One region of the Rhizobium sp. SU303 genome, then DNA from elsewhere that is predicted to be linked to it. Evidence: riboswitches for the same ligand, from Rfam matches in the RefSeq annotation. Region 1 holds a riboswitch; each other region holds the start of a gene.
What was found. Region 1 has a riboswitch for FMN ahead of ribB (3,4-dihydroxy-2-butanone-4-phosphate synthase). Riboswitches for the same ligand answer to the same signal wherever they lie in the genome.
Positions count from the first base shown of each region.

Region 2: another riboswitch for FMN. It lies ahead of ribN (riboflavin transporter RibN); the one in region 1 lies ahead of ribB (3,4-dihydroxy-2-butanone-4-phosphate synthase).
Region 3: another riboswitch for FMN. It lies ahead of RlegSU303_RS14525 (6,7-dimethyl-8-ribityllumazine synthase); the one in region 1 lies ahead of ribB (3,4-dihydroxy-2-butanone-4-phosphate synthase).

Region 1 covers NZ_CP088095.1:2,469,498-2,479,864, forward strand. The annotation lists gene RlegSU303_RS12335 (sugar ABC transporter ATP-binding protein) at 1-1,050, shown strand, start outside; gene RlegSU303_RS12340 (SDR family oxidoreductase) at 1,073-1,861, shown strand; partial or broken gene RlegSU303_RS12345 (glucose 1-dehydrogenase) at 2,132-2,913, shown strand; FMN riboswitch at 3,109-3,260, shown strand; gene ribB (3,4-dihydroxy-2-butanone-4-phosphate synthase) at 3,387-4,022, shown strand; gene RlegSU303_RS12355 (SDR family oxidoreductase) at 4,108-4,875, opposite strand; gene RlegSU303_RS12360 (DMT family transporter) at 5,203-6,111, shown strand; gene mobA (molybdenum cofactor guanylyltransferase MobA) at 6,121-6,750, shown strand; gene mobB (molybdopterin-guanine dinucleotide biosynthesis protein B) at 6,747-7,268, shown strand; gene RlegSU303_RS12375 (ATP-binding protein) at 7,200-9,365, opposite strand; gene RlegSU303_RS12380 (ATPase domain-containing protein) at 9,340-10,367, opposite strand, start outside.
Region 2 covers NZ_CP088095.1:1,406,120-1,416,486, forward strand. The annotation lists gene RlegSU303_RS07015 (cytochrome P450) at 1-569, opposite strand, end outside; gene RlegSU303_RS07020 (sensor domain-containing diguanylate cyclase) at 629-1,882, opposite strand; gene clpP (ATP-dependent Clp endopeptidase proteolytic subunit ClpP) at 2,318-2,953, shown strand; gene clpX (ATP-dependent Clp protease ATP-binding subunit ClpX) at 3,250-4,527, shown strand; gene lon (endopeptidase La) at 4,930-7,347, shown strand; gene hupB (DNA-binding protein HupB) at 7,554-7,829, shown strand; FMN riboswitch at 8,065-8,218, shown strand; gene ribN (riboflavin transporter RibN) at 8,302-9,210, shown strand; gene RlegSU303_RS07050 (esterase-like activity of phytase family protein) at 9,294-10,367, shown strand, end outside.
Region 3 covers NZ_CP088095.1:2,888,371-2,898,737, reverse strand. The annotation lists gene RlegSU303_RS14575 (RidA family protein) at 1-292, opposite strand, end outside; gene RlegSU303_RS14570 (SDR family NAD(P)-dependent oxidoreductase) at 286-1,011, opposite strand; gene RlegSU303_RS14565 (LysR family transcriptional regulator) at 1,205-2,107, shown strand; gene RlegSU303_RS14560 (DUF1194 domain-containing protein) at 2,221-2,997, shown strand; gene ampC (class C beta-lactamase) at 3,121-4,278, opposite strand; gene RlegSU303_RS14550 (LysR family transcriptional regulator) at 4,402-5,286, shown strand; gene RlegSU303_RS14545 (antibiotic biosynthesis monooxygenase family protein) at 5,411-5,779, opposite strand; gene RlegSU303_RS14540 (MarR family winged helix-turn-helix transcriptional regulator) at 5,878-6,354, shown strand; gene RlegSU303_RS14535 (cytochrome b) at 6,335-6,868, shown strand; gene RlegSU303_RS14530 (VOC family protein) at 7,146-7,835, opposite strand; gene RlegSU303_RS14525 (6,7-dimethyl-8-ribityllumazine synthase) at 8,064-8,498, opposite strand; FMN riboswitch at 8,577-8,719, opposite strand; gene RlegSU303_RS14520 (SRPBCC family protein) at 8,960-9,406, shown strand; gene RlegSU303_RS14515 (GCG_CRPN prefix-to-repeats domain-containing protein) at 9,592-9,897, shown strand; gene RlegSU303_RS14510 (hypothetical protein) at 10,013-10,237, opposite strand.

The DNA of each region.
Region 1 (10,367 bases):
ACGGCAAATCAGCAACTTATCGAGATCGCCAAGGCGCTGGCTCTCAACGCAAAGCTCCTGATCCTCGATGAGCCGACAGCCGCCCTTGGCGGCGCGGAGACGGAAGCTCTCTTCGAACAGGTTCGGAAGCTTCGCTCAGAAGGCGTCGGCATCGTCTATATTTCCCACCGCATGGAAGAGATCAAGCAGATAACCGACCGGATCGTCGTTCTGCGTGACGGGGAGCGGGTGCAAGAATTCTCAGACAGCGCGACCCCGGTGCGAACGATTGTCGAGAGCATGGTCGGGCGCCCGCTTGACCGCTTGTTCCCTACCCTGCCGGTTCCGACAGATCGTCCGGTACTCCAGGTGTCCGGGCTGAGCTCGCCGGACAACTCGTTCCGTGAGGTTACCTTCGAGGTTCGGGCCGGGGAAATTCTCGGAATCGCCGGATTGGTCGGTGCCGGCCGCACCGAACTGGTGCGTGCGATTTCGGGAGCAGACCCAATCAGTGCTGGTTCGATCAAGCTGGAAGGCGAGGAACTGAGGCTGCGAGATCCGGCGGACGCGATCGCCAAGGGTATCGTGATGGTTCCGGAAGACCGCAAGGAGCAAGGCCTGATCGTCGGGCACCGGATCAGCGAGAACATTATCTATGCCAATCTTGACAAACTCGGCGGCGGTTGGATCACGCCGCGCGTCAAGCGCTCCTTTGCAGAAAAAGCAGTTGCCAAGTTCGGGGTAAAGGGCCGTGCTGAACAGCACGCCTCGGACCTATCCGGCGGCAACCAGCAGAAGGTCGTGATCGCGAAGTGGCTCATGCGCGATCCCAAGGTCGTCGTGCTCGACGAACCGACGAGAGGCATCGACGTCGGCGCCCGAGCGGGCATCTACGACATCATCGTCAATCTTGCCAAACAGGGCGTCGCGGTCATCGTCGTAAGCTCGGACCTCGAAGAAGTTCTCGGAGTCTCCAATCGCATTCTCGTGCTTGCGCAAGGCAAGCAGGCGGGGATTCTCAATCGTGACCAGGCAAATGACGTTTCGGTCATGGAGCTAGCCACCATCTAAACAGACAGAGAAAGGAAGAGCGGTGTCCGACATCACTCTGAACGCCCCGAAGCTTTTCGATCTCAGCGGCCAGGTTGCCATCGTTACCGGAGCCGGCAGCGGCATTGGTCAGCGCATTGCCATCGGCCTTGCGCAATGCGGCGCCGACGTGGCGCTGCTCGACCGTCGAACCGACGACGGGCTGGCCAAAACGGCTGAACATATTCGCGCCGCCGGCCGCCGCTCGATCCAGATCGCGGCGGATGTCACGAGCAAGTCTTCCCTTGGAGAGGCAATAGCATGTACCGAGGCCGATCTCGGCCCATTGACACTTGCAGTCAACGCGGCGGGCATCGCCAACGCGAACGCGGCGGAAGAGATGGAGGAGGACCAATATCAGACGTTGATGGATATCAACCTGAAAGGCGTCTTTCTTTCCTGCCAGGCCGAGGCTCGCGCCATGCTGAAGAATGGACGCGGCTCCATCGTCAACATCGCTTCCATGTCCGGCGTGATCGTAAACCGGGGACTGAGCCAAGCGCACTATAACGCCTCCAAGGCGGGCGTGATCCACATGTCGAAGTCTATGGCGATGGAATGGGTCGACCGCGGCATTCGCGTCAACACCATCTCCCCCGGATACACGGCAACGCCCATGAACACCCGTCCCGAGATGGTCCACCAGACCAAGCTCTTCGAAGAGCAGACGCCGATGCAGCGAATGGCAGCGGTGGATGAGATGGTAGGTCCGGCGGTGTTCCTGCTGTCGAATGCGGCAAGTTTCGTGACCGGCGTCGATCTGCTCGTCGACGGCGGTTTCTGCTGCTGGTGATGCGATGAGAAAGCTCATTGCCGCCGGAAAATGCACGGTCTCGCTTCCTCCCTGGCTGAGATCGAGGCGCTGAAGGGACCAACGGGTATGACGGCGTGCGATATCGTCGTCTGCCCGCCCTTCACGCCGATCGAACGGGCGGATGGCTCGGGGCGTCGTCATCGGCGCTCAAGACTGCCTGAATTTGCGACAACCGGTTGCGCTCCAATAATGATCGCATGGTAGGTCGCACCCAGATTTGCTGTTTATCGACGGACACAAGGAAAGAGCATGAAACGCTTTGAGCAGAAGACTGTCGTCATTACCGGGGGTAGCCGCGGCATCGGAGCGGCGATCGCCAAACGCTTTGCGAAAGAAGGCGCCAATCTCGTCGTCTCGGCCAACGAGGATCTGGTTCACGGCGTTGCCGAACAGATCCGGCCGAAGGCGGCAAGGCGATCTCCTTTATCGGCGACGTCACCGACAAAGCGAGCGTCACGGCCCTCTACGATGCCGCCGAGAAGGAATTCGGCTCGGTCGACGTCTCGATCCAGAATGCCGGCGTCATCACCATCGCCCGCGTCGAGGACCTGACCGAAAACGAATGGGACAAGGTCATGGCCGTCAACACCAAGGGCGTCTTCCTCTGCGCCCAGGAGGCGATATCAAGAATGCGCAAGCACAAGCGCGGCGGCCGCATCATCAACACGGCCTCCGGCCAGGCCCGCGACGGCTTTATCTACACGCCGCATTATGCCGCCTCGAAAATGGGCGTCGTCGGCATCACCCAGAGCCTGGCCAAGGAAGTCGCGATCGAGAAGATCACCGTCAACGCCTTCTGCCCCGGCATCATCGAGACCGACATGTGGGCCTATAACGACCAGGCTTGGGGCAAGCTGCTCGGCAACTACGCCCCCGGCGAACTGATGAAGGAATGGGTCGAGGGCATCCCGATGAAACGGGCCGGCTCCGGCGAAGACGTCGCCGGCCTGGTGACCTTCCTCGCCAGCGAGGATGCCGCCTATATCACCGGCCAGACGATCAATGTCGACGGCGGCCTGATCATGTCCTGATGCATGTCGCCCAAAAGTGTGTAGCGGTTTTGGGACAACGACATGCATGGAACAAAGATCATACCGTCCGTGAAGAGCGGAAGGCGACACGGTCGTCGCCTCCGTGTGAACAGTGTGTCCGCCGGCGTTAGGGCAGCTTTGCATTTTTGCCCGTCGAGTGACCTTGCCATCTGCCTGTTTTTGATCCTATCTTTGAAATGTTCTCAGGGCGGGGTGTAATTCCCCACCGGCGGTATCAGGAGCAATCCTGGAGCCCGCGAGCGCTTCAGGCAGCTAGCTGCCTGAAGGTCAGCAGATCCGGTGAGATGCCGGAGCCGACGGTATAGTCCGGATGGAAGAGGACAACACGGGCAGTCGCACTCCATCCTGGAGTCGGCTGACGTTTGTTCGCCCAAGGGCAGAAGGCTCGCTCACGGATTGAGCCGAGCAGACCATGTCAGCCCGCTGACATAACCCTTGAAAGGCCAGACAGCATGACTATCGCAAGAATTGAAGATGCCATATCAGCCATCGCCAGCGGCAAGATGGTCGTCGTCGTCGACGACCAGAACCGGGAAAACGAAGGCGATATCGTGGTCGCGGCCGATGCCGTCACCCCGGAAACAATCGCTTTCATGATGACCCACGCCCGTGGCCTCGTTTGCATCGCCATGGAAGGCGAGCGCCTCGATGCGCTCGATATTCCGCTGATGGTGCCCAACAACACGGAATCGCACAAAACCGCCTTCACGGTCTCGGTCGATTATCTCAACGGCACGACGACGGGCATTTCGGCGGCGGACCGTGCCGCCACCGTCAGCGCCCTGGTCGACGATCGCGCGAAGCCCGCCGATTTCGCCCGCCCCGGCCACATCTTTCCGCTGCGCGCCAACCCCCGCGGCGTCCTCGGCCGCCCCGGCCACACCGAAGCCGCCGTCGATCTCGCCCGCCTCGCCGGAAGGGTCCCCGCCGGCGTCATCTGCGAAGTCGCCAACGACGACGGAACCATGTCCCGCCTGCCCGAACTCACGCTCTTTGCCGAACGCCACAACCTCCCCCTCGTCACCATCGAGGACCTGGTCACCTATCTCGACCGCCAGGCAGAAAGAGACATACGCGAAGTCGCTTGATCGATGCCTTTGTTGCGGCGGCATAGCCCGCCGCAACAAAGATCGTGCCGCAGTGATGACCGTGACGGCACCGTTCCTCGCCGCCCTATGTTCGGCTGATCGAAACCCCACCATCTGCCAGCATCGCCGTGCCGGTCACGAAGCTCGACATGTCGGAGGCCAGGAAAAGCGCCGCATTGGCGATCTCTTCGGGTTGCGCCATGCGTTTCAGCGCATGCAGCCCCTCCACGAAGGCGAGCACCTCCGGCGTGGCATCAGGCGCGTTGGTGATGCTGGCGGGCGTGTCGGTGCCGCCGGGAAGCAGCGCGTTGACGCGGATCTTCTGCGCTCCGAGTTCGGCGGCGAGCACCTGCACGAAGCCGATCAGCCCCGCCTTGCTCGCCGCATAGGCGGCCATGCCAGGCATGCCGACGGTGTGGCCGACGAAAGTCGAGGTGAAGATCAGCGATCCGCCGCCTTTTTCCATCGCCGCCGACTGGTACTTGGCGCCGAGGAAGGCGGCGGTGAGATTGGTCTCGATCGTCTCGCGCCAGCCCTCCAGCGACAGCCCGGCGACCGGCCCCATCTCACCGAGGATGCCGGCATTGTTGAAGGCGATGTCGAGCCCACCGAAACGTGAGACTGCCGTCTCGACGAGCCTTGCCTGCAGCGCCTCGTCCCTGACATCGCCTGATATGGCGACGGCCTGTCCGCCCTCCGCCTCGATTTCTGTGATGACGGCATCGAGCGCATCCTGCCGCCGGCCGGTGACCACAAGCTTGGCGCCTTGCCGCGCAAAGAGTTTCGCCGCCGCGCGACCGATGCCGGAGCTTGCGCCGGTGATGATTGCGATCTTGTCGTTAAGAAGTGTCATATCGGTCTCTCCTGGGTTGTTGCGAGATCTGAGATGCTCAAACATCAGGCGATGCAGCCACCCGTTTCCCGCGCAGGAAGAGAAAAACGCCTATGGCCGAACCGGCAGCTCGACGGCGCGTCCTCATCGACGCCTTGATTGCGGCGTCGGAAATATCGGAATTCATCTTATAAAACGGGGATTTGCGGCGATCTCCACTCACACGCCTGCGTTGACGTCAGCGTATTGTGCACTGCATCATCGATTTATGCTTTGTGTGACATTCATCCGATTCCCTTCATGCATCTTCGCGACTAAAAGGAGCGCACAGGTAACGGGAATCTCTTCATGCCGCGGTCACGCAATACTGAGGGCGCCATCTATATGAGCTTGGCGATGGCCGGTTTTTCCGCAAGCGACGCTCTGTCCAAATCGGTGATCGCCTATATGAACGCCGGCGAGATCATGTTCCTCCGCGGCCTCTTCACCAGCCTGCTCGTCTATCTGATCGCCTGGAGAATGGGCGCGCTGCGTTCCTGGCGCATCGTGCTGGAGCCGATGATCATCTTCAGGATCATCTGCGAGGCGCTCGCCGCCGTCACCTATATCACCGCGCTCGGCATGATGCCGATCGCCAATGCCTCGGCGATCCTGCAATCGCTGCCGTTGGTCGTCACCTTCGGCGCTGCCCTCTTCTTCGGCGAGCCGGTCGGCTGGCGGCGTTGGTCGGCGATCCTCGTCGGCCTCGTCGGCGTGATGATCATCATCCGCCCCGGCCCTGAGGGATTCACCGCCGCCGCCCTCCTCTGCGTCGCCGCGGTGCTGACGACGGCCGGCCGCGATCTCGCCACCCGGAGCATCAGTCCCGAGATTCCCTCGCTGATGATAACCGTCATCACCGCCATATCAGCCTCCTTCTTCGGCGCGCTCCTCATCCCGGTGCTCGGCGGCTGGCAGCCGGTCAGCGCCGCTGCCCTTAGGCATCTCGCGCTCGCCTCGGTGCTGGTGCTCGTTGGCTACCAGTCGGTCATCCTCGCCATGCGCACCGGCGAAATCTCCTTCGTCGCGCCATTCCGCTATACCAGCCTGATCTTCTCTTCTGTGCTCGGCTTCTTTTTCTTCGCCGAAGTGCCTGACAGCTGGACACTCGTGGGGGCTGCGATCGTCATCGCCTCCGGCCTCTATACGTTCTATCGTGAGGCCAAGCGCCGCGTATCGCCGATCGCGCAGGAATCCGCGCCGCGCGCGCCGGTTTGAGGAAGGATGATGGCTGAGTTCTCGTTGGATAAATCTCATATAGCAGGCGTCGTCCTGGCCGGCGGCCGCTCGCAGCGCATGGGCCGCGACAAGGCGGGCGTGATGCTTGGGACCGAGAGCCTGCTCCGCCATGTGCTGACCCGCCTCTCGCAGCAGGCCTTGCTCGTTGCCGTCAATGCCGATGCCTCCCCCGAAGCCGTGCCTATCCTTCCCGACCGTTTTCCCGGCAAAGCCGGGCCGATGGCCGGCATCCATGCGGCGATGGTCTATGCCGCCGGCCTGCCCTCGATCACCCATGTCGTCACCGTCTCGGTGGATTGCCCGTTCTTCCCGGCCGATCTCGTCGCCCGGCTGGCGGCAGCGGTCGAGCACCCTTCGCAGATTGCCGTTGCCGCCTCCGAGGGCCGCAGCCATCCCGTCTTCGGGCTCTGGCCGGTGACGCTGGCCGCCGATCTCGAAGCCTGGATCGCCACCGACGACAAGCGCCGCGTGCGAGACTTCCTGTTACGGCATGACGTTACGGAAGTGGCGTTCCCGCTGCATCCGACCCGTGCCAGCCTGCTCGATCCCTTCTTCAACATCAACACGCCCGACGATCTCGTCGAGGCGGAACGCTGGCTGGAGGCCCTTCGCGCATGACCGCACCGAAAATCTTCGGCATCGCCGGCTGGAAGAACTCGGGCAAGACGGGTCTCGCCGTCCGGCTGGTGACCGAGTTCACCCGCCGCGGCTACAAGATCTCGACGATCAAGCACGCCCATCATGATTTCGACATCGACAAGGTCGGGGCCGACAGCTACCGCCACCGCCAGGCCGGCGCTCATGAGGTCACCATCGTCTCCGGCACCCGCTACGCCATCATGCACGAGCTGCGCGGTGCGCCGGAACCTGAGTTCGAGGAGATCCTCGCCCGCCTCGCCCCCTGCGACCTCGTGCTGATCGAAGGATACAAGCGCGAGCCGATCCCCAAGATCGAGGCCCGCCGCCTAGAGGCGGCAAATCGTGAACCGTTGGCGCCGAGCGATCCCCATATCTGCGCCATCGCCGCCGATCATGCCGTCACCGATACGGCCCTGCCGGTCTTCGATCTAGACGACACAGGCGCCATCGCCGATTTCATCGCTGACATCGTTGGCCTTGGACAGGCGAGGCTTTGAACCACCTGCGTCGCTGCCGGACCTCAGAAGCGGAACCGTTTCGCTTGCCATCGCCTTGGCGATTTCCTTGGCGAGCTGAGCCTGGTCATAGGGCTTTGCTAATCTCGGAAGATCGATATCGGTGCCGGCAGGAAGATCGGCGTAACCTGTCGCCAGCACGATCGGCAATGCCGGATGAATGTCCCGCGCGGCCTGGGCAAGCTGTGCGCCGGTCAGGCCAGGCATCGAATAGTCGGTTATGACAAGGTCGAAATGCTGGCCGCTGCTGATCAGTTCCAGTGCCTGCGAGCCGGAGTTTGCTTCGACGACCTCGTGGCCGAGATCTTCAAGCATGTCGACCGAACTCATGGCGATCAAGGCATCGTCGTCGACCAGAAGTATCTTCAGTCTGGACGCAGCTTGCGGAATGGGCAATTCCGCTTCGATCGCCCGCTCGGGGCGCCGTTGGGTCGCCGGAAGCCACAGCTCGGCGGTCGTTCCCACTCCAAGCTCGCTGGTCAGACGAAGTGCACCATTGAGCTGAACGGCCAGTCCGTGGATCATCGACAAGCCTAGGCCCGTGCCCTTTCCGAGTTCCTTGGTCGAGAAAAATGGATCGACTGCCTTCTTCAGCGTCTCCGCGTCCATGCCGGTGCCGCTGTCGACCACCGCCAACACAACATAGGCCCCCTCGCCGAGAGCGCCGTCATCACCGACCACCTGCTCCTCACGCAGCGATATGGACAGCGTCCCGCCATCCGGCATCGCATCGCGGGCATTGACCGCAAGATTGAGCAGCGCCAGTTCGAGCTGGTTCGCATCGACCAGCGCCGGCGGCAGCGTCGCCGGCAGGACGGTTTCGATGCTGATCGAGGATCCGACCGAGCGCCGCAACAGGTCGTTCATGCCGGAGACCAGCTCGGCCAGATCGATGGGCTTGACCTGCAGATCCTGCTGTCTGGCAAAAGCCAGCAGCCGCTGCGTCAGCGCCGCCCCACGCCGCGCGCCCTGAATGGCGCCCTCGACCAGACGCGTCGCCTTGGCATCTCCGGCAACGTGCTTGCCGAGCAGCTCCAGATTTCCGAGAACGACCATCAGCAAATTGTTGAAATCGTGGGCGACGCCGCCGGTCAGTTGGCCGATCGCCTCCATCTTTTGCGATTGGCGAAGCTGCTCCTCGGCTCTTTCACGCTGGGCGACTTCCTGGAGCAGGGTCTGGTGAGCGGTATTGACCTCTTTAGTCCGTTCCCTCACACGCTCTTCTAGGTTTTCATTGAGCCGTCTCAGATTTTCCTCGATGGTCTTTCGGACGGTAGTATCGGAACAGACGCCAACGAGTTTCTTGGCGGAACCATATCTATCGGAATAGAGCTGCGCATGGACCTCGGTCCAATGCAGCGATCCATCCGGCCAGATTGTCCTGTGCTCGATCGAATAGTCGCGTCCGGTATCAATCGTCCGGCGCAAGCGTTCCAGCACAAGATCCCGGTCGTCGGGGTGGATGCTTGCGATCAGATCGTCGCGCGTCACGTCGTCATCCGGCCCTCGGCCGAAGATTGCCTTGCAGGTCGCCGAGGCAGACAAGGCCATCGAGGACAGCTCCAGCTCCCAGGCCCCGAGACGACCGGCGGCGAGCGCCGTTTGCAACCGCCGCTCTCCCTCGCCCAGAGCCTCAAGCCGGGCTCGCGCTTCATATTGGCGCAGGCGTCCTTTTAATGCCGTACGGGCCACGCTGATGAAAGAGGTCGCATGGAACGGCCTTTCCAGGAAGGTGACGTTGCCAAGAACCTCGGAAAGCCTGGCAGCGGCCGGATTTCGTTCAGGCCCGCCGCCACGTGTGGTGAGCACGATGAACGGTAGGTCTGACCAGCTCGGCTGGGCCGAAACCCAGGCGGCGATCGGCTTGAGATCGCTCGAGCGAACGGCCTCCTCCGTCAGGACGCCAAGCGCGACGTCATCGCTGAGCGATGAGGCGAACATAGGCAGGTCGGTGGCGGCAATCGATGCCAATCCGGCCTCATCGACCAACGATCTCGCCACCCAGGCATCGCGACCGGCGGGGGTGTAGATCAATGCTTTCGGTTTGCCTGAATTAGGAATTGCCGCTATCCCCGCCAACGGTCGCGAGGAGCGGCGTCGAGGTCGTGACAAATTCGGGAACGCCGCGAAGCACACCCTGGAACCCGACGAGGGGATCGCCGAACCTCAAGCCGGAAGCGTCTATGCGATACTCCCGGATGGTATCCTCGTGAAAGCCGGTCCTCTTCTTGATTACCGAGACTGCCCGCCGCACCTTTCCCGCAGCCTCGAAGTAGCGCAGCAGAATGACGGTGTCGGCAAGGTAGGTGACGTCGACAGGCGCCTTCATGTCACCGACCAGCCCGTGTTGGGCAACGGTGAGGAAAGTGTTGGCGCCTTGCCTGTTCAAATATTGCAGCAACTCGTGCATATGAAGAACCAACGAATTCTCATCTGGCATCGAAGCCTGATAACCGTTGATACTATCGATGATGACGGTTTTCGCATCCGACTTGTCAACGCAGTTGCGCACGCGGTGGGCGAATTCGCCCGGCGACAGTTCGGCGGCATCGAGCTGTTCGATGTGAATATCGCCCGCGTTTCGCATGGCTTCGAGATCAATTCCGAGCGCCTTCAGCCGCGTAAAAAGCAGACCTAGCTCCTCGTCAAAAATGAAGGCCGCCACTTTCTCGCCGCGCGCGACCGCAGCCACCAGGAATTGAAACGAGAAAGTGCTTTTGCCGGTGCCGGCAGGACCAAGGATGAGCGTGCTGGAACCTCGCTCGAGGCCACCTCCCAGAAGAAGGTCCAGTTCCGCAATATTGCAGGAAATCTGATCGCGGGCGTAGCTCGACCTGTGTTCGGCGGCGACGAGCCGCGGAAAGACGACAACGCCGCCGGTTTGGATGATGAAATCGTGATAACCGCCGCGAAAGGCCTGTCCGCGATATTTTATGATCCTAAGACGTCGGCGCTCGGAGCCGTAGCTCGGAGCCATCTCTTCGAGATGGATGACACCGTGCACGACGCTGTGCACCGTCTTGTCGAGCACCTCGGACGTCAGATCATCCAGGAGAAGCACTGTCGCTCCCTGTCGGGCAA
Region 2 (10,367 bases), 1.1 Mb from region 1:
ATGTACATACGGACATAGGCGTGCGACCAGTTAAGCAGCTGCGGCCCCATCTCCTCGGGAATGCCGATCATCCGGGCGATCATCGTCACCGGGATGATGTCGGCAAAGGCCGAGAGCAGCTCGACCTCACGCTTCTCCGCGAAGCCGTCGATCAGCCGGTTGGCGAGTTCGGCAAGCTCCGGTTTCATCTTCTCGACATGGCGGGAGACGAAGGCGCGGTTGACGAGCGTGCGCAGCCGCGTGTGCTCCGGCGGTTCGAGTTCGAGCAGGGAATAACGTTCCGAGAGATCGAAACTGGCAAGATGCGGCATCGGCTCCGCAAGTCCAAGCTCCTCGCGGCTGGCGATATGCAGGATCTGCCGGCCGAAGCGCCGGTCGCGCAGCAGGCCGTTCACATGGTCGTAGCCCGTGAAGAACCACTGCTTCTGCTCGCTCCAATAGAAGGTCGGGCAATGGGCATGAAGTGCGGCATAGACGGCATTCGGATTGCCGTAAAAGGCCGGGTTGCGGCCGTCCAGCGAGACATGACGGTTGGCGCGGTCGATCGAGAGAAAGGATGGGATCATCATGCCCCGAGCCTTATCGGATTTGCCGGACCTCGGAAAGATGTGGGGGCAGGGATCCCGGACTACCCGGCCCGTGACAGGGTACCCATGCGTCGCAGCGCTTCGACCTGGTCGTCGACCGTTGGCACGAGTTCGCCGGCAGTGCTGCTCGGCGTGGCTGGTGCAGGGGCTGCGGCCTCCGCTTCGCCGAAGGTGACCGTGCAGTTGCGCCCCGCGGCCTTTGCCGCATAAAGCGCCCGGTCGGCGGCCGAGATCAGCTTGTCGATATTGGCTTCGATCGAGGAGGCGAGCGCGATGCCGATGCTGACGGTGACCGGAACGATCGCTTCGCCGGTGCTGACGGGAAGGCGGCAGAATTCAGTGCGGATCGCTTCGGCGATCGCCTCGGCTTCCGTCTGGTCCGCGACGGCGGCGAATGCGGCGAATTCTTCGCCGCCCATACGGCCGAAGATGTTGTTCGGAATGTACTGGCGGGCCATGCGCGCGAAGGCGGTCAGCACGGCATCGCCGGACTGGTGGCCGTAACGGTCGTTGACGCGCTTGAAATGGTCGAGATCGAAGAGAATGACCGCGACCTGGCGCTGCTCGTTATGAGCTCTTTCCTGGATGCCGTCGAAATAGCCGAGCAGGCCGCGGCGGTTGAGCACGCCGGTCAGCGAGTCGGTCAGGGTGAGCGCACGCAGGTGTCGTTCGGAGCGTTCCATGATCAGCCGGCAGGTGAACGCGAAAGCGATGGTCAGCAGGAAGGCGGTGGCCATGGCGGAAGCGCCGCCGAGATTCGTCGCCTCGACATCGCTTGGCATTGTCAGCGTCATCGTCAGCGCCGAGCCGAAGCACAGGCAGCCCTGGAGGACGAACACACCCATCAGCTTGATGCGGGTCCGCTCGCGGCGCATGTCGCCGGCGGCGACCGCCATGGCGAGTGCCGTCGCACCCGTCGCCGAAGCAAGGTTGTAGAGCACGACCCGGTTTGAATAATCGCTGTTGACCCAGGGCAGGAAGACCCCGGCGAGCCAGATTGCCGGCGGCAGCAGTGCCCACCATTCTATCCGCTTGCGGTCGAGTGCGAGAAAACCAGCCACCCAGGCGCTCTGGCCGAGCAGGGCGATGGCATTGCCCGCCTCTATGGAAAGCACGCTGGGGATTTCGCCGCGCAACGCGACCATCGCAAAGCCAATGCCGGTCAGCAGGAAGCCCAAGCCCCAGTAGAGATAGGCCTCGTTCCTGACGTTGTGGCGCCAGGCGACGAACAGCACCAAAGCGAGCGTCATGGCCTCGGAACACCAGATGGCGAGACCTGTAGCAATATTGAACACGGCAGCGACCCCTTGTCTGTCCGCTCACATCCTTGCCGATGAAGCTCGCCACTTCCTTAATGTCGCTGCGCTGCGGCATTGTTTTCGGCCGATATCTGCCGGTAGGCTTTCCGTTGGGTAAACGAGTATGAGCACGGTCGAATAGAGTAAGCCTTCCTTCATCCTGTCTTGGAGAAAAGCGGGGGAGACCGTAGCAAGGGCTCGCCGTTAACAAGCGTTTGAGGGAAAGAGGCTCAATGCATGTCGCCCGGAAGTGTGCAGCGGTTCCGGGATGACGACATGCATGAAAAGAAGGAGCTTAGCCGCCTTGCCCCGCCTTCTTAACGTTATCCTCATGCGTGTCTTGAAGAGGAGGGCCGGGACACTCTATGTAGGGGTAAGAGATTTTTCTTTGATTCCCGGCGCCGGCCGGCGAGACGTTGACAAAGGACGCACATGAGAAACCCAGTCGATACCGCAATGGCCCTCGTTCCGATGGTCGTGGAACAGACCAACCGCGGTGAACGCTCCTACGACATTTATTCCCGCCTGTTAAAGGAACGCATCATCTTCCTGACAGGTGCTGTCGAGGACCATATGGCGACGCTCGTCTGCGCCCAGCTGCTCTTCCTCGAGGCGGAAAACCCGAAGAAGGAAATCGCCCTCTACATCAATTCACCCGGTGGCGTCGTCACCGCCGGCATGGCGATCTACGATACGATGCAGTTCATCAAGCCCGCGGTCTCGACGCTCTGCATCGGCCAGGCCGCATCCATGGGCTCGCTGCTTCTCGCAGCCGGCCACAAGGACATGCGCTTTGCCACGCCGAATTCACGCATCATGGTGCACCAGCCCTCGGGCGGCTTCCAGGGCCAGGCTTCGGACATCGAGCGTCATGCCCGCGACATCCTCAAGATGAAGCGCCGCCTGAACGAGGTCTACGTCAAGCACACGGGCCGGACCTACGAGGAAGTTGAAAAGACGCTCGATCGTGACCATTTCATGGATGCGGACGAAGCCCAGAGCTGGGGCGTGATCGACAAGGTTCTGACGTCGCGCCTCGAAATGGAAGGCGAGCAGGCTAGTAATTAATAGGGATGGTGTTTTCCTCGCCACAGTTCTATCCCATTTGTGATTGAACAAGGGCTTTCATCCGGCGACGAAGACGCTAATAGTAACTATTAATGCTATGTTGAATTTTTATGACATAGCATTCGGCATTCGAAGGGGAATTCGTTGCCGCCGGGGCCAGGACATGATTGGTTGGGCCCGGTTCGTAGCCCCTGAAGCCCTTCTCGGCAAAGGCTCCGGAAACGGAGTGCCGCCAGGAGCTGATAGAGTGGACCGCGATTTCGCCTTGAAATGCGGCGTGCTGGAAGGAAAGTGATATGAGCAAGGTCAGCGGCAGCAACGGCGGCGACTCCAAGAACACTCTTTATTGTTCGTTCTGCGGAAAGAGCCAGCACGAAGTCCGGAAACTGATTGCCGGACCGACCGTCTTCATCTGCGATGAATGCGTCGAATTGTGCATGGACATCATCCGTGAGGAAAACAAGTCCTCGATGGTCAAGTCCCGCGACGGCGTTCCGACGCCCCAGGACATCATCAAGGTCCTCGACGAATATGTCATCGGCCAGCGGCAGGCGAAGAAGATCCTGTCGGTTGCCGTTCACAACCATTACAAGCGCCTGGCGCACGCCTCCAAGAACGGCGAAGTCGAGCTGGCGAAGTCGAACATCATGCTCGTCGGTCCCACCGGCTGCGGCAAAACCTATCTTGCCCAGACGCTTGCCCGCATCATCGACGTTCCCTTCACCATGGCTGACGCGACGACGCTGACCGAGGCCGGTTATGTCGGCGAGGATGTCGAAAACATCATCCTGAAGCTGCTGCAGTCGGCCGACTACAACGTCGAGCGTGCACAGCGCGGCATCGTCTACATCGACGAAGTCGACAAGATTTCGCGCAAGTCCGACAACCCGTCGATTACCCGTGACGTCTCGGGCGAGGGCGTGCAGCAGGCGCTGCTGAAGATCATGGAAGGCACGGTCGCTTCCGTTCCGCCGCAGGGCGGCCGCAAGCACCCGCAGCAGGAATTCCTGCAGGTCGACACGACGAACATCCTGTTCATCTGCGGCGGCGCTTTTGCCGGCCTCGACAAGATCATCTCTGCCCGTGGCGAGAAGACCTCGATCGGCTTTGGCGCTAGCGTCAAGTCGCAGGATGACCGCCGCGTCGGCGAGGTTCTGCGCGAACTGGAGCCTGAAGATCTGGTCAAGTTCGGCCTGATCCCTGAGTTCATCGGCCGCTTGCCGGTTCTGGCGACGCTCGAGGATCTCGATGAGGACGCGCTGATCCAGATCCTGTCCGAGCCGAAGAACGCGTTGATCAAGCAGTATCAGCGCCTGTTCGAGATGGAAGACGTGGAACTGAACTTCCACGAGGACGCTCTTCGCGAAATCGCCCGTAAGGCGATCGTGCGCAAGACCGGCGCCCGCGGCCTTCGCTCGATCATGGAGAAGATCCTGCTCGACACGATGTTCGAACTGCCGACGCTGGAAGGCGTGCGCGAGGTCGTCATCTCCGAGGAAGTGGTGCGCGGTTCGGCGCGTCCGCTTTACATCTATGCCGACCGGCAGGAAGAAAAGGCCAACGCTTCGGCGTGACCTTGTGACTTTCGCACCATTATTTTGAGGGGCTTGCCATAGGCGGGCCCCTTTCTATTTGAAAAACCATACGAGGCGCTGTTAGTATTTACCCGTGGGAACCGAAATTGCCTTTGCCGATGTTGCGCAAGGGATCGTGCTTGGCAATGATGCAATGTTTCCGTAAGCCTCTTGCTGACGTTTGTATTTTAGCCGGGTCGGAAGTGGTAAGCGCCGGTCCAGCCACGCGCTTCATAGTGTTGGCGTTCCGTTGTAATAAAGCTGTCACATCCGAGGGACGCGGGCGTTAGCATGGCTTGAAAAGCGTAGTTAGAACCTCCACTTGTAGCAACAAGTGAGTGCCGGCCGGTCCCAAGCGGCCGTGCAGAGAGCCCGGCAACGGGACGATGGAAAGGACATAAAATGACGAAGAAAACGTCTGTAGCGAGCAGCACTGCCTACCCTGTTCTGCCCCTGCGCGACATCGTGGTTTTCCCGCATATGATCGTGCCGCTGTTCGTCGGACGGGAAAAATCGATCCGTGCGCTCGAAGAGGTCATGGGTTCCGACAAGCAGATCATGCTGGTGACGCAGATCAACGCCAGCGACGACGATCCGGATCCTTCCGCGATCCACAATGTCGGCACCGTGGCGAACGTGCTGCAGCTCTTGAAGCTGCCCGACGGTACCGTGAAGGTTCTCGTCGAAGGCCGCGCCCGCGCCGAGATCGACACCTATACCAGCCGCGAGGATTTCTATGAGGCGCTCGGCCATGTGCTCGAGGAGCCGCATGACGATCCGGTCGAACTGGAAGCCTTGTCGCGTTCGGTCGTCTCCGAATTCGAGAGCTACGTGAAGCTCAACAAGAAGATTTCGCCCGAAGTGGTCGGCGCCGCCAGCCAGATCGACGACTATTCCAAGCTCGCCGATACGGTCGCGTCGCATCTGTCGATCAAGATCACCGAGAAGCAGGAGATGCTGGAGACCACCAGCGTCAAGCAGCGCCTCGAAAAGGCCCTCGGCTTCATGGAAGGCGAGATCTCGGTCCTGCAGGTCGAAAAGCGCATCCGCTCGCGCGTCAAGCGCCAGATGGAGAAGACCCAGCGCGAGTATTACCTCAATGAACAGATGAAGGCGATCCAGAAGGAACTCGGCGACGGCGAGGAAGGCCGCGACGAGATGAGCGAACTGGAAGAGCGCATCTCCAAGACAAAGCTGTCCAAGGAAGCCCGTGAAAAGGCCGATGCGGAGCTGAAGAAGCTGCGCCAGATGAGCCCGATGTCGGCGGAAGCCACCGTCGTGCGCAATTATCTGGACTGGCTGCTCGGCATTCCCTGGGGCAAGAAGTCGAAGATCAAGGCGGATCTCAACAATGCCGAGAAGATCCTCGAAGCCGATCACTTCGGTCTCGACAAGGTCAAGGAGCGCATCGTCGAATATCTGGCCGTGCAGGCCCGTGCCACCAAGATCAAGGGCCCGATCCTCTGCCTCGTCGGTCCTCCGGGCGTCGGCAAGACCTCGCTCGCCCAGTCGATCGCCAAGGCGACCGGCCGTGAGTATGTCCGCATGGCGCTTGGCGGCGTTCGCGACGAAGCCGAAATCCGCGGTCACCGCCGCACCTATATCGGCTCGATGCCCGGCAAGGTCATCCAGTCGATGAAGAAGGCGAAGAAGTCCAACCCGCTCTTCCTGCTCGACGAGATCGACAAGCTCGGCCAGGACTATCGCGGCGATCCGTCCTCGGCCCTGCTCGAAGTGCTCGATCCGGCCCAGAACATGACCTTCATGGACCACTATCTGGAAGTCGAATACGACCTGTCGGATGTGATGTTCATCACGACGGCGAATACGCTGAATATTCCAGCGCCTCTGATGGACCGCATGGAGATCATCCGTATCGCCGGCTACACCGAGGATGAAAAGCGCGAAATCGCCAAGCGGCACCTGCTGCCTAAGGCCATCAAGGAACATGCGTTGCAGCCGGAAGAATTCTCGGTCAGCGACGACGCCCTGATGGCGATCAGCCAGCAGTACACCCGCGAAGCCGGCGTCCGCAACTTCGAACGCGAATTGATGAAACTCGCCCGCAAGGCGGTCACCGAGATCATCAAGGGTAAGACGAAGGCCGTTCATGTGACGGCGGCGAACATCTCCGACTATCTGGGCGTCCCGCGCTTCCGCCATGGCGAAGCCGAGGGCGAGGATCAGGTCGGCGTCGTGACCGGCCTTGCCTGGACGGAAGTCGGTGGCGAGCTGCTGACCATCGAAGGCGTGATGATGCCGGGCAAGGGCCGCATGACGGTCACCGGCAATCTGAAGGAAGTCATGAAGGAATCGATCTCGGCAGCGGCCTCCTATGTCCGCTCGCGCGCTGTCGATTTCGGCATCGAGCCGCCGCGCTTCGACAAGAGCGACATCCACGTGCACGTGCCGGAAGGCGCGACGCCGAAGGATGGCCCCTCGGCCGGCGTCGCCATGGCAACCGCGATCGTCTCGATCATGACCGGGATCCCGGTGGACAGGCATGTGGCCATGACCGGTGAAATCACCCTTCGCGGCCGTGTGCTGCCGATCGGCGGTCTCAAGGAAAAGTTGCTCGCAGCGCTTCGCGGCGGCATCAAGAAGGTGCTGATTCCGGAGGAAAACGCCAAGGACCTGGCGGAGATTCCTGATAACGTGAAGAACAACATGGAGATCATCCCGGTATCCCGCATGGGCGAGGTGATCAAGCATGCGCTGATCCGGCGGCCGGAGCCGATCGAATGGGACGGCACGGTGGAAACGCCGGTCATCGCAACGGTCGAAGGCCTCGATGAGACAGGCGCAACCATAGCGCATTGAGTGGCCTTTGCCACATTTATGCCCCATTGGGACAAAACACGCAAAAAGGCTGGCGGAAACGCCAGCCTTTTTTGTGAAAACGTCATGTAGACGCTTGCTTTTCCTTGATTTGCAGGGCTTTTGGGTTTTCGGCGGGCCTGATGAAACCTATTCTGCGCCTAGCTTACTTTTGAGTCGTTTCATACCATTTAGAAAGGGGTGGAAACATGAACAAGAATGAACTCGTGTCCGCAGTAGCCGAAAAGGCAGGACTGACGAAGTCTGACGCGGCTTCCGCTGTTGACGCGGTTTTTGACGTTGTCCAGGCTGAACTCAAGAAGAAGGGCGACATCCGCCTCGCGGGTTTCGGCAGCTTCACCGTTTCTCATCGTGCCGCATCGAAGGGCCGTAACCCGTCGACGGGCGCTGAAGTCGACATTCCGGCTCGCAACGTTCCGAAATTCACGCCCGGCAAGGGCCTGAAGGACGCCGTCAACGGCTGATCTGAGATTATCCACCAGCCGGAAACGAGACCGGCTGTGCAGGATTTGAGAGGGGTTCGGCTTTGCCGGACCCCTTTTGCGTTAGGGCATGATGCCGAAAAGTGTGAGCGGTTTTCGGACGACATCATGCTCTACTTTTTGATTTAGATTCGGATTCAGATTTTAGGCCGATCCGGCCTAAAATCATCAGGATCTAGAGCACTCTTGCCGCCGCGCGGGCTTTGATCTACGACGTTTCTGTTCTCAGGGCGGGGTGAAACTCCCCACCGGCGGTAAGGGTTTCGGCTCGAGCCCGCGAGCGCCTTTCCTCGTGCCAAGCGGGGGAGGGGTCAGCAGATCCGGTGCGATTCCGGAGCCGACGGTTAAAGTCCGGATGGAAGAGAATGAGCGTCGGCCGTGCGAAGGGCAGGGGTTGCCCTGCGCCGCTTGGTCGGAGTTCATGCGTCCTGATTTATGTTGGTCCCTTTTATGGATGAAAGACATGAATCAGACTTCCCTTGCAGTCGAGCCATCCCGCGCCCTTGTCGGCGCCCTCTGGATGGTGCTTGCCGGCATTGCCTTTTCGCTTCTAAACGTCGTCACCCAATGGCTGACGATGAAGCTAGGCTTTCCCTCGGCGTCGGCAGCGTTTTGGCAATATGGCTTCGCCTTCCTGTTTTCGCTGCCGCTCCTGAAGAGGCTCGGTCTCGCAGCAATGCGCACGCGCTATCCCTGGCGCCACCTCGCGCGCGTCGCGCTTGCCGCGCTCGGCGTCGAGGCCTGGGTCGCCGGCCTGTCCGTAGTGCCGATCTGGCAGGCGATCGCACTGGTGATGACCTCGCCCTTCTTCATCATTCTGGGTGCCCGCCTTTTTCTGGGTGAGCGCGTCGGCCCGGCCCGCTGGGCAGCTACGGCGGCCGGCTTCACCGGAGCGATGATCATTCTGCAGCCATGGTCTGATGGTTTTGGCTGGGCGGCTCTCTTGCCGGTGCTTTCGGCGCTGCTGTGGGGCGCCTCGTCGCTGATCACCAAGAGCCTGACGGGCATCGAACGGCCGGAGACGATCACCGTCTGGCTGCTCGTTCTGCTGACGCCGATAAATGGCGGGTTGGCGCTTGCGGCGGGCTTTGCAGTGCCGACAGGCGCAACCCTTGCCCTGTTCCTGCTGGCGGGGCTGCTGACTGCCGTAGCGCAGTATTTCCTGACGCTCGCCTATGCTGCAGCGGATGCCGCCTACGTCCAGCCGTTCGACGATCTGAAGCTGCCGTTGAACGTGCTGGCCGGTTGGCTGTTCTTTGGCTATGCGCCGGCGGGTTACCTCTGGGTGGGAGCGGCTCTCATCCTGTCTGCTTCGCTGTTCATCATGCGAAACGAGATGCGCAGGGAGCGCAAACCAGCCTGACATGATCTGACGCAAAATGCCGCATCTGTCATGCCTCTGTCATGCCGCTCCCGCAGAAAACTCCTGTTTCGAATGTTCGACACATGGGGGATTTCATGACCATTTCATCGCGCAAGGCAGCTCTTGCTGCCGTGCTTCTTACATCCGTTGCCTTTCCGGCCGCGGCCGAGCCGGTTTTCAACCGCATCGCGTCCTTCCCGGTCGCAGAGAACCTGCCTGTTGATAAGGACAAGCTTTCGGTGAGCTCCGCCGAAATCATCACCGCGACCGACGACGGCAACACGCTGATCTATAGTGACAGCCCGCTTGGCGCGATCGGCTTTATCGACATTACAGATGCCAAGGCCCCGAAGGCCGGCGGCGCGCTGATGATGGACGGCGAGCCGACTTCGGTCACCTCGAGCGCCGGCAAGGCGCTCGTTGCCGTCAACACCTCCGAAAGCAAGGCGAAGCCCTCGGGCCGTCTGGCGATCGTCGACGTGGCGAGCAAGAAGATCGAAAGCACGTGCGATCTCGACGGTCAGCCGGATTCGATCGCCCTCAACAAGGACAAAACGCTCGGCGCCATAGCGATCGAAAACGAGCGCGACGAAGACGTCAATGACGGCAAGATCCCGCAGATGCCGGCCGGCGACCTCGTCGTCTTCCAGGTCAAGAACGGCACCGTCGATTGCGGCACCATCAAGCACGTGGCGCTGACCGGGCTTACCGGCGTCGCCCCGGAGGATCCGGAGCCGGAATTCGTCGCCTTCAACAGCCTGAACGAGATTGCCCTGACGCTGCAGGAAAACAACGAGATCGTCATCATCGACGCCAACACGGCTGAAGTGAAGACGCATTTCTCCGCCGGCAGCGTCGATCTCACCGGTATTGACACCAAGCGTGACGGTGCCCTGAAATTCTCAGGCGAAGCCAAAGGCGTGCTGCGCGAGCCCGACGCCGTGAAGTGGCTGGACGACAACCGCCTCGTCGTCGCCAATGAAGGCGACTACCAGGGCGGCTCGCGCGGCTTCACCATCTTCGACAAGACGGGCAAGCTTCTCTACGAATCGGGCGCCTCCTTCGAACGCGCCGTCGCCCATATCGGCCACTATCCGGAAAGCCGCTCGGGATCGAAGGGCGTCGAGCCGGAAGGCCTCGAAGCCGCCAAGTTCGGC
Region 3 (10,367 bases), 420 kb from region 1:
TCGCCACCCTGTCCAGCGAACCGAGATATTCCCTGGCGGCCGCAAGGGCGCTAAGGGTCGCTGTCTCGGCGGCCTTTCTGCCGTCTTCGGCCGTGAGCGCGCCGCCGACGCGGCCGATATGGCGAGGCTTGCGGTCGACGACCGGCAGCATACCGCTGAAGAAGACCAGCTTGCCGGTTCTGACCGCCTCGACATACGCGCCCAAGGGTGTCGGCGGCGGGGGAAGCGTGATGCCGAGTTCCTGCAGCCGCCGTTCCGCGCCGGCTGCCTCAGCTTTCGCATGGTCTACCATTTGCCCAGATGTGCGCCGCCGTCGACGTGCAGCACCTCCCCGGTGACACGCGGAGCTTCGGTGAGGAAGACGACCGCATCGGCAATCTCCTCGACATTGGAAATGCCTGCCATCGGCGACAGAGTGCTCAGGAAGTCCTTCGGGTTGTCTTTGTGCAACGGCGTGTCCACCACACCGGGAGCGACGATATTGAAGCGAATTTTCTCGTTCGCATATTCCATCGCCAGGTTCTTGGAGATGGCGTTGATACCGCCCTTTGTCATCATCGAGACTGAGGCGGAGAAGCCGGCGATCGGATGATCGGTCAATGGCGTGGTGATACTGACGACGCTACCGCCCGTTTTCTGCGCGAGCATCTGCCTGACGACCTGTTGGGTCAGGTGGATGAAGCCTTCGAGATTGGTCGAGGACAATTTCTGGAAGTCGGCCATCGTAAACTCGACGAACGGCTTGGCTAGAAAAATGCCGGCATTGTTGACGAGTGCGTCGATCGAGCCGAAGCGGTCGATTGCTGTCCTTGCCACCCGCGCTGCGGTTTCGGCATCGCCGATGTCGCCATCGACGAGCGCCAGCCTGTCCGAGGCTTGGAAAGCCTCCGAGGCGCTGACCTGGCGCGAGGTAGCGACGACATTGTAGCCGCGCTGGATGAAGGCGTTGACGAGGCCGGCTCCGATACCCTGGGAGGCGCCCGTGACGATGACTGTTTTTCTCGTAGTCATGCTGATCTCCATAATCTGGTTCGGGCAACGCGGGCCTTGCGGTTGCAAAGGCGGGGTCGCTCGAGATGGGGCTGCTGCGAATGCGCCTCCATCGGTTGTGGTTGTTTTCGCAAGGTGAATATGGCGAAAACTCCATTACCTGATTAGATGGAAATATCTGGATTCTCTTTTGCATCCATGCAAAAATCGGCGCATGGCCGATCTGAACGACATCGCCGTTTTCGTGAAGGTGGCGCAGTATGGCAGCTTCAGCCGTGCTGCCCATTCCCTCGGCATGCCGGTATCGACCGTCAGCCGGAAGGTGACGTCGCTGGAGGAGCAACTCGGCGTGACGCTCATGCAGCGGACGACCCGCAAGCTGAGCCTGACCGCGCAGGGCCAGGCCTATTTCAACAAGTGCAGCGAACCGCTCGCCCATCTCCTCGATGCCGAGCAGGCGCTCACCGAGACACAGAAAAAACCGGAAGGTTTGCTGAAGATCTCGGTGCCTGTGATCTTCGGACAGGAGGTCTTCTACGAATTCATCTCATCCTTCCTGAAGACCTATCCCAATATCCAGATCGACCTCTTCATCACCAACCTGTTTCTCGATCTGATCGCCGAGAATGTCGATCTCGGCATCCGCTTCGGCGAACTTAAGGATTCCTCCATCGTGGCGCAGCGGCTCGGCAAGAGCGTGCGCTATCTGGTCGCCGCACCGGACTATCTGAAGGGCAGGGTGCTTCCCTTGAAGCCCGAAGACTTGAAGGACCATCAGTGCGTGCTCTTGAACGGCCGCAACGGCGAGGCGGAATGGCATCTCGTGAGCCGTCGCAAATCGGTTCGCCTGCATGTGTCGGGGCCGGTATCGAGCCGGGATTTCGATGCGGTGAGCGCCTTCACCTACCGCGGACACGGCATCGGCCTGCTGCCTTCGACCTATTGCGACGAACAGATCAGAAGAGGCGAACTCGTCCGCCTGCTGCCGGACTGGTCGTCCGAGGAAATTTTCGTGCACGCCGTCTATCCCACGCGCCGCTTCCTGCCCGCCCGATTGCAGGTCTTTCTCGAGGCGTTGAAAGCATGGAAGACCCCCTTGTGGCTTCCCTTGCATTGAAGGCTTCCGATTCCATCACCGAAAATTGAAGCCGTGCGCGTGGGCGAGCGTCCTCCCCCGGCCAAGCTGTGTTAGAGTTCGCTGGCTTGGATGGCGCAGGGATTGGATTGCCAATGCTGACGACACTTGCGGTGCTTATGGGTCTTTCCGGCCTCGTCCCCATCGCGCAGGCGGGGGGAAGCGAGGTCGATGTGACCCTCGTGCTTGCCGTCGACACCTCGCGGTCGATGGACTTCGAGGAGATCGGCATCCAGCGCGAGGGTTATGTCGAAGCGCTCAAGCACAAGGAATTCATCGACGCGGTGAAGGGCGGGCTGACCGGCCGCATCGCCATCAGCTATTTCGAATGGGCAGGTTATGTCGTCCAGGATTCCGTCATCGACTGGCAGGTGATCGAGACGGAAGAGGATGCGATTGCTTTTGCCGATAAACTCGAAGCCCGGCCGATTGCCACGCAGCGGCGCACATCGATCTCCACCGCGATCGCCCAGGGCGCCAGCATGATCGTTTCCAGTCCCTTTCAGTCCAGGCGGCAGGTGATCGATGTCTCCGGCGATGGGCCGAACAATTCCGGCGATCCCGTCACCCCCGCCCGCGACAAGGCGGTAGAAGCCGGCATGATCATCAATGGCCTCGCCATCATGCTGCGGCCATCCGATGCGCCCAACGGGCTCGATAAATATTATGCGGATTGCGTGATCGGCGGTCCCGGCGCCTTCGTGCTGCCGGTCCGCAAAATCGAGGATTTCGCCGTTGCCGTGCGCCGCAAGCTGGTGCTGGAGATCAGCGGCATTTCCCCGCCGGCGACCGTGCAGAAAACAGCCGGCGCCGAGGCGGGTGCCGACTGCCTGATCGGTGAGAAGCAATGGCGGGACATCTTCGACCGTTGATGCCAGAACAGGTGATTTTAGGCCGGCTCGGCCTAAAAATCTCAATCCTGTTCTGAATTACATAGTTAGAGCATGATGTCGTCCGAAAACCGCGCACACTTTTCGGCATCATGCTCTACCGGATCAGCGCGCCGAAATTATATCAGTCAGTATCTGGTAAGCGGCGGAGACGCGGTCCTCGTTGGGATAGTTTTTGTTGGCCAGAATGACGATACCAACGCGCTCTTTCGGGACGAACGCGACATATGCGCCGAAACCATTCGTTGAGCCGGTTTTATTGATCCAGACATCGTCGCGCGGTTTCATTGCCGGCATCAGTTGCTTGACGGGAATGGTCTTGAGCATCGCGCTGGAATTGTTGTCCATCAACGTCGTCAATGTCGCAGGATAGGAATACTGTTCCCAAATAAGGTCCTGGGTCATCGCACCGACATCGAAGTATCCCGTGTGCGTATTCTTGATCGCCTGCTGGAGCTTATCGTCCAGTTCGACCAGTCCCATATTCGCGTCGATGAACCGGATCATGTCGCCTGCTGTGGATTTCACTCCATAGGCCTCGGACGAAAGAGTAGCGGTTGTCATCCGAGCCGGCTCACCGCTTCGCTTGTAGCCTTGGGCATAGTCGGCCATTTTCGATTTCGGCACATTGATATACGTGCTCGTCAACCCGAGAGAAGGAAACAATTGCTCTTCCATAAGAGCTGCGAAGTCGTTGCCCATGCTTTTTGCCGTTATATATCCGAGCGCGCCAATGCTTGGATTGGCGTATGTTCGGTGCGTTCCGGCGGCATATGATGGTTTCCAGCTTGCGAGATACTCCATCAGTTGCTTTTCGGTTTTGACTTCATCGGGAACTTGCAGCGGAAATCCACCAGCCGTATGGGTGCCCAAATCCATCAGGACGACATCGCCGAAGGGCCTTCCCTTCATCGACGGAAGATATTTGCTTGCCTTGTCCGACAGCGAAAGTCGGCCGGTCACGTCTGCGTAGGAGGTGAGGGTGACTGTAAAGGTTTTGCTGATCGATCCCAGTTCGAACATGGTCGCCGAGGTGACGGGCCTGCCCGTGTCCTTCGACTCGACGCCGTAGTTGAAGATGTGGTTCTGTCCGTCAGCGGTGATGGCAACGGCCATGCCCGGAATGCCGTATTTATCCATGATTGGTTTTATCGCGGCGTCCGAGATGGCTTTCAGTTTCAGCTCGTCAGCCGCAAAGCCACTTGTGGAAATGCATGTCGAGACCAATGCGGCCGATAGAATTCCTATCCAATCACGCGTCATTTCTTCATCCTCTAAAAGCAGCTTCATCAGCGCAAAGGCGCATGAAGACGGCATTTAATGGCACTGTTTTGCGGCAGCAAACGATGATATCTCGGAGGAGATCCAAGAAAATCTAGGGCTAAGATGGTTCGGCAATTCCTCCCCTTGAATGGCTTGAGGGCCTTCGAAGCATCGGCAAGACATCTCAGCTTCACCCGGGCTGCGATCGAGCTTTGCGTTACCCAGGCGGCTGTCAGCCAGCAGGTCAAAAGCCTGGAGAAGCGATTGGGGGCTGCGCTTTTTCAGCGTCTCCCAAGAGGTTTGAAAATTACTGCAGAAGGCGAAGCTCTTTTGCCGACCTTGACCAATTCCTTCGATCAAATGGCGATCACGCTGGACCGGATCGAAGCCGGGCAGGTTCGGGAATTGCTGTTCCTGGGCGTGGTGGGGACGTTTGCTGTCGGCTGGTTGTTGCCAAGGCTTTCGTATTTTCAACAGCAGCACCCGTTCATCGATGTACGCGTTTCGACAAACAATAATCGCGTCGATATGGCGGCCGAGGGACTGGACTTTGCCATTCGCTTCGGCAGCGGCTCCTGGCACGGCACAGAGGCGCTACGTCTGTTCGACGCTCCGCTCTCTCCTCTGTGCACACCCAAATTGGCCGAGCGTTTAAGGTCGCCTGCAGATCTGGTCGAGGCGACGCTTTTGCGGAGCTATCGAGCGGATGAGTGGAGCACCTGGTTTGCCGCAGCGAACGTTCCGCCGGCGGCGCAGATAAACGCCGGTATCGTCTTCGACTCTTCCCTCGCCATGATGGAGGCCGCCTTGCAAGGACTGGGGATCGCTCTGGCGCCGCCGTCGATGTTTTCCAGACATCTATCCTCGGGGGCTATAAAACAGCCTTTTCCTGCGACCATATCGTTGGGGAGCTACTGGCTAACCCGACTGCAATCGAGACCGCCAACAGCGGCCATGCTCGCATTTTCCGATTGGATAACGTCGCAGATTCCTCCCGCATCTCAATGACGGCTTCCGGCGAGCCGCAGGCCGAGATCCCCCCGACGCTCAAGGACTCGGGCGTCAGGGTTCCTGCCCTTTAGCCCGTTGGGTAAGGGAACTCCTCCGTCATGCTCCACCGCCGCCGCTTTGCTTACGCCACACAGATGCCCGGCACGGCGACCTTCTGGAAGAGATGCGGTGAGGCGACCGCCGAGGACGGATAGGCCGAGAGCTTCGCCCGAAACTCCGGATGCGAGAATGCCGCCCGGAAGTCGGCGGTCGATTCCCAGACGGCATAATTGAGATAAGCAGGGCTTTCGCCGATGGCGCGATGCATCTGGGTTGAAATGAAGCCAGGCTGCCGTTTCATGAAGGCCGCATCGGCCTGCCAGGCATCAAGGAAGGCCTGCTCGTCGGCCTTGTCGAGCGTGAAGAGGTTGATAAGGACGATGGCGGAGGCATCGATTACGATTTGACGATCGATCGGAAAGGCAGGGTCCATCGGGCGCATAAGCGACATGGTCGACTCCATCTGATTTGGTTACATGATGTCAATCTGGTGATACGGATACATATTCAATTTGACATTATGATGTCAATATAGATACATGGTGACAAATGCACGAACCCCAACGGACCCCGGCCGGAACAGCTTTGACCGACCTCATTCTGGATCTCTTTCGGCTCAATAACCGGATGATCAACGCGGGAGACAAGCTCGTCGACGGGCTCGGTCTGACGAGCGCCCGCTGGCATGTCCTCGGCACCGTCATCACAGCAGGCCGGCCACAACCGGTCGCATGGCTGGCGCGCGACATGGGGGCCAACCGCCAGAACGTCCAGCGCATCGTCAACGATCTGGAGAAGGAAGGGCTTCTGGCGTTCCAGCCCAACCCGCACCACCGACGGGCACAGCTCGTCGTGCTGACGGACAGGGGAAAGCAGGCATATGAAACCGCCATGCGCCTGCAGGCCCCCTGGGTCGACATGCTCGCGGAAGGGCTTCAGGTCGAGGATCTCAAAACCACGCGTGCCGTCATGAGGGCGCTGCGCAGCAAACTGGAAGGAAATGGAGATGTTGAAGAGCAGGCCTGATCGATATGGCGCAATAGCGGTCTCGATCCACTGGCTGAGTGCGGTTCTGATCCTGGCGCTGCTCGGCTCCGGCTTCCGGGCTGCCAATGCCATGGATGCCGCGACCAAGGTCGGGCTGCTGCGCTTCCACATTCCGGTGGCGATCGTCATCCTGCTTCTGACTGCTCTTCGCATTGTCTGGTGGTGGCGTTTCGATCGCAAGCCTGCGCCGGTGCCGGCATCGCCTCGCTGGCAGGAGCGGCTGGCGGGCTTTGTTCACGTCGCCTTCTACATCTTCATTCTCGGCATGGTCGCCAGCGGCATCGGAATGATGATCCTCAGCGGTGCTGCTTCCGCCGTCTTCGGGGCAGCCGGCGCCACGCTGCCTGATTTCACCGCCTATCCGCCGCGTGGCCCGCATGGGTTCGGCGCCTTCCTGCTTGTCGGCCTGCTGGTTTTCCATGCCGGCGCCGCGCTCTATCACCAGTTTGTCCGCGGCGATCACCTGTTGCGGCGGATGTGGTATGGCGGCTGAGATCCCGCCGCGGTCGATGTCTAATGGCTCGATGTCTAATGTTTGGCTTCGCGAAGATCTGTCGGGGGGACGCGTTCGGGCCTGCCCCAGGAGACACAAATCGCCAAACCGGCAAGAAGCCGGCCAGTGCCACGCCCAATTCGACGATCAACGGTCACCGGGATCGGCTCGACGCGTGACCGCTGTGTGCCTAGAAGGCGCGATGAAGCGCCGCGCTGTTGCCCGCCGAGACGCTTCTCAAATGATGTCACCGTCTGCGTGATGCCGCCGCCCTTGCCTATAAGGGCAGCTGCTTGCCGGCCTGTTCGCTGACCATGTATTCGGCGTACCAGTCCGGCCAGTTCTCGTCGTGTTTGCCGCCGTTTCGCTTCTCGTGTTCGCCGTGCGCGGTCGCCGCACGGCGCATGGCTGACGCGAGATCGGTCGAGGTGGTGAATGTCGTCCCGTCGGCGTCGATGCGTCCCGGCAGGCGCGTGGTGACTTCCTGGAACAGCCAGCCGTTGCCATCGGGATCCTTGAAGGAGGCAAAGGAGCGATAGCTGCGGTGATCGGGATCGCGGCCGGCAATGCGGAGCCGCCCGAACAGGTATGGTTCGTCCTTGCCGGCATAGACGCCGGCTGCATCATGGAAGACTTCGCTGACTTCGATGCCGCGGGCGATCAGATCGCGGCGGGCAGCCTCGATGTCGGAGACGACGAGGTAGAGGCCCTGGGCGGAGCCGGGGGCGGCAGCCGTGACGTTCTTGCCGAAGATGATCGCGCAGCCGGAGCCCGGCGGCGTAAACTGGATCACCCGAAAATCGGCATCATTGGCGAAGTCGGCGTCGAGCCGCCAGCCCAGGCCGTCGTAAAAACGTTTGGCGCGGTCGACGTCGGAAACGGGGATGACGACCACCTCGAGCTTGGTGTCGACGGGCTGTGTTCTCGGGGTCTCAATGGGGGTTTCACTGCGCATGGCATTGCTCATCTTCAGCTCCTTGGCGTTTTGGATGCGTTAAGAATGGCGATACATGTCGCCGGCCAGTGGACCACAGCGCGGTGAGGCCGTCGAATCAATTATTCTGTCTGATTTGGCCGGTAGTGGCGGATTCCGCTGCGACGCAAGGCGCGTCGCTCTCGATCCGCGCGGGTTGCTAAAAGTCAGCTCGATCCGATGAGGCGGCGGGGCCTGTTCCCCGCCACCTGCGGGAAGTTCCTACGCGGCGAGAGCAGCGCGGGTTTTGCCGATCGTCAGAGCCGCCTTTGCTGCTTCGCGGCCTTTCTCGACGAAATGTGCGCGGTAGATCTGCTTGTGGTGCTCGGTTTCCTGATATTGATGCGGCGTCAGCGAAACCGACAGCACCGGCACACCGGTATCCATGCCGGCGCGCATCAGCCCATCGACGACGGCCTGGGCGACGAATTCGTGGCGGTAGATTCCACCGTCGACGACGAAGGCGGCGGCAATGACAGCGGCATAGCGTCCGCTTGCCGCAAGATCGCGCGACAGCAGCGGCATCTCGAATGCGCCGGGAACATCGAACACGTCGATCTGCTCTGGCGGAATAAGCTGATGGAAGCCGTCAAGGGCGCGGTCGACGATGTCGGCGTGCCAGCTGGCTTTGACGAAGGCGTAGCGGGTGGGTGTCACGGTAATCTCCTTTGGCGAACAGACACATCACCCAAGGCGATCACGAACGTCCCCGACAGCCGCAAGGGCGGCAGGAACGCACGTTCTCTTTCATCCGGACTATGACCGTCGGCTCAGGCATCTCACCTGATCTGCTGACCCTTCCGGAGAAGGCGCTCGCGGGCTCGCAATCTAAATTGCATACCGCCGGTAGGGACTTGCACCCCGCCCTGAGAACGGCGCGAACAATAGGGGGAAGGTGACGGGCTGGCAATAGGTCGAAATGCATTCGCGGCCGGAGCTAGATCAGGGCTCCCTAAGCGGCGATTCCGTTCGTTCGTCGATGGCGACGGGCAATCCCTCTTGCGGAGGAGGGGCTTGCGCCTACATGCTCTCGGTGAGGACATGCACGTCAGAAGCACGACAAGACAGGACGCGCTGTCTCCGCCCGGGCGGGGCCGTGACAACCATGGGAGAGAGTTATGCCAGAATCTTTCGTCGTTCACCGCGAGGCGCATATCGCCGCACCGCCGGCCGCGGTGTTCGCGTTGATGACCGACCCGGAAAAGATCCTGCGCTGGATGGGAACGGAGGCGCAGGTCGAGCCGCAGCCCGGCGGGCTCTATCTCGTCAACGTTACCGGCGCCCGCTTCGCGCGCGGCTCGTTTCGTGAGGTGGTGCCGGTTCATCGCCTTGCCTACAGCTTCGGCTGGGACGGCAGCGAGGTGGTGCCGCCGGGGTCGAGCCTGGTCGAGATCGATCTAATCGAACAGGGAGGCGGAACGCTGCTGCGGCTCACCCATAGCGGCCTGCCGAGCGCCGAGCAATGCGCCGGCCATGCGGAGGGCTGGGCACATTATCTCGGACGGCTGACCGAGGTCGCCGCTGGGGGTGATCCGGGTCCCGATCCTTTTTACGGCAGGACATGAACAATTTTTGGCGGCGGCCGCGCGGCTCAGAAGCCCTTGCCGTTGCGACAACAGCGGTCGGCGAGCGCTCAGACCGGCCGTGCGGAAGCGCTTCTTTTTCTCCCTCAAACATGAACGCACAGTTCATCTCCAGTTCAATTTGGCGGTCATAAGGTGTGGACGGCTGGATTGAAATGGAGTTCTCGATGAAGGCACTTTCTATCGCGGCTGCCTTGCTCGCTGGCAGCCTCTCGTTCGGCACAGCGCAGGCGATGCCGATGGGGACAATCAATGTTCAGAGCAATATCACAACGGTCGACTACGCCTGCGGTCGCGGCTGGCATTTGACGCGCTGGGGCGAATGCCGGCGAAACTGGCGCCGCCCGCCGCCGGTCGCTTTCTACGGTGGTCCGCCCCGCTGGGGCTGGGAGCGGCGTCACCGGGATTGGGATGGCCCGCGCTGGCGCCATGAGCGGCGTTGGGATCGCGACCGTCGTTGGCGGGATGACTAAGGGTCTTGCTTAGATGGAGATGGTCGAGGGCCGGAGCGATTTTCGCCCGGCCTTTTCTAATGAAACAGCTTCGCCGACGCTGACAGCCAGCGTTCTCCCGATTTGCCCGAGAGGGTCAGATCCTGCCGACGAGCCAGTGCTTGTCGTCGATCAGCTCCTCGAGTTCGACGGGATCCTTGACGCCGAATTCGAACCATTCGACGAGTTCCTTCGCCTTGCGGCTGCTCTCCTCTGCCGTCAGCTCGACCTGATATCTTTCGCACCATCGCCGAAGGATCGACGTCAGCAGCGTCATGTCATTCCCATCCAGCGGATCTTTCGGCCAGAATATCGTGCCCATCGTACCCCTCAATCACACGATGACGAACGGCCCTATAATGGAATCAAAGTCGCGCAAGTTTAAAGTGTTTATTTTTTGTTTTCCACCGCGCCGAATGGTTTTCGACAGGCGATGCGGACGTCCCTTTTTC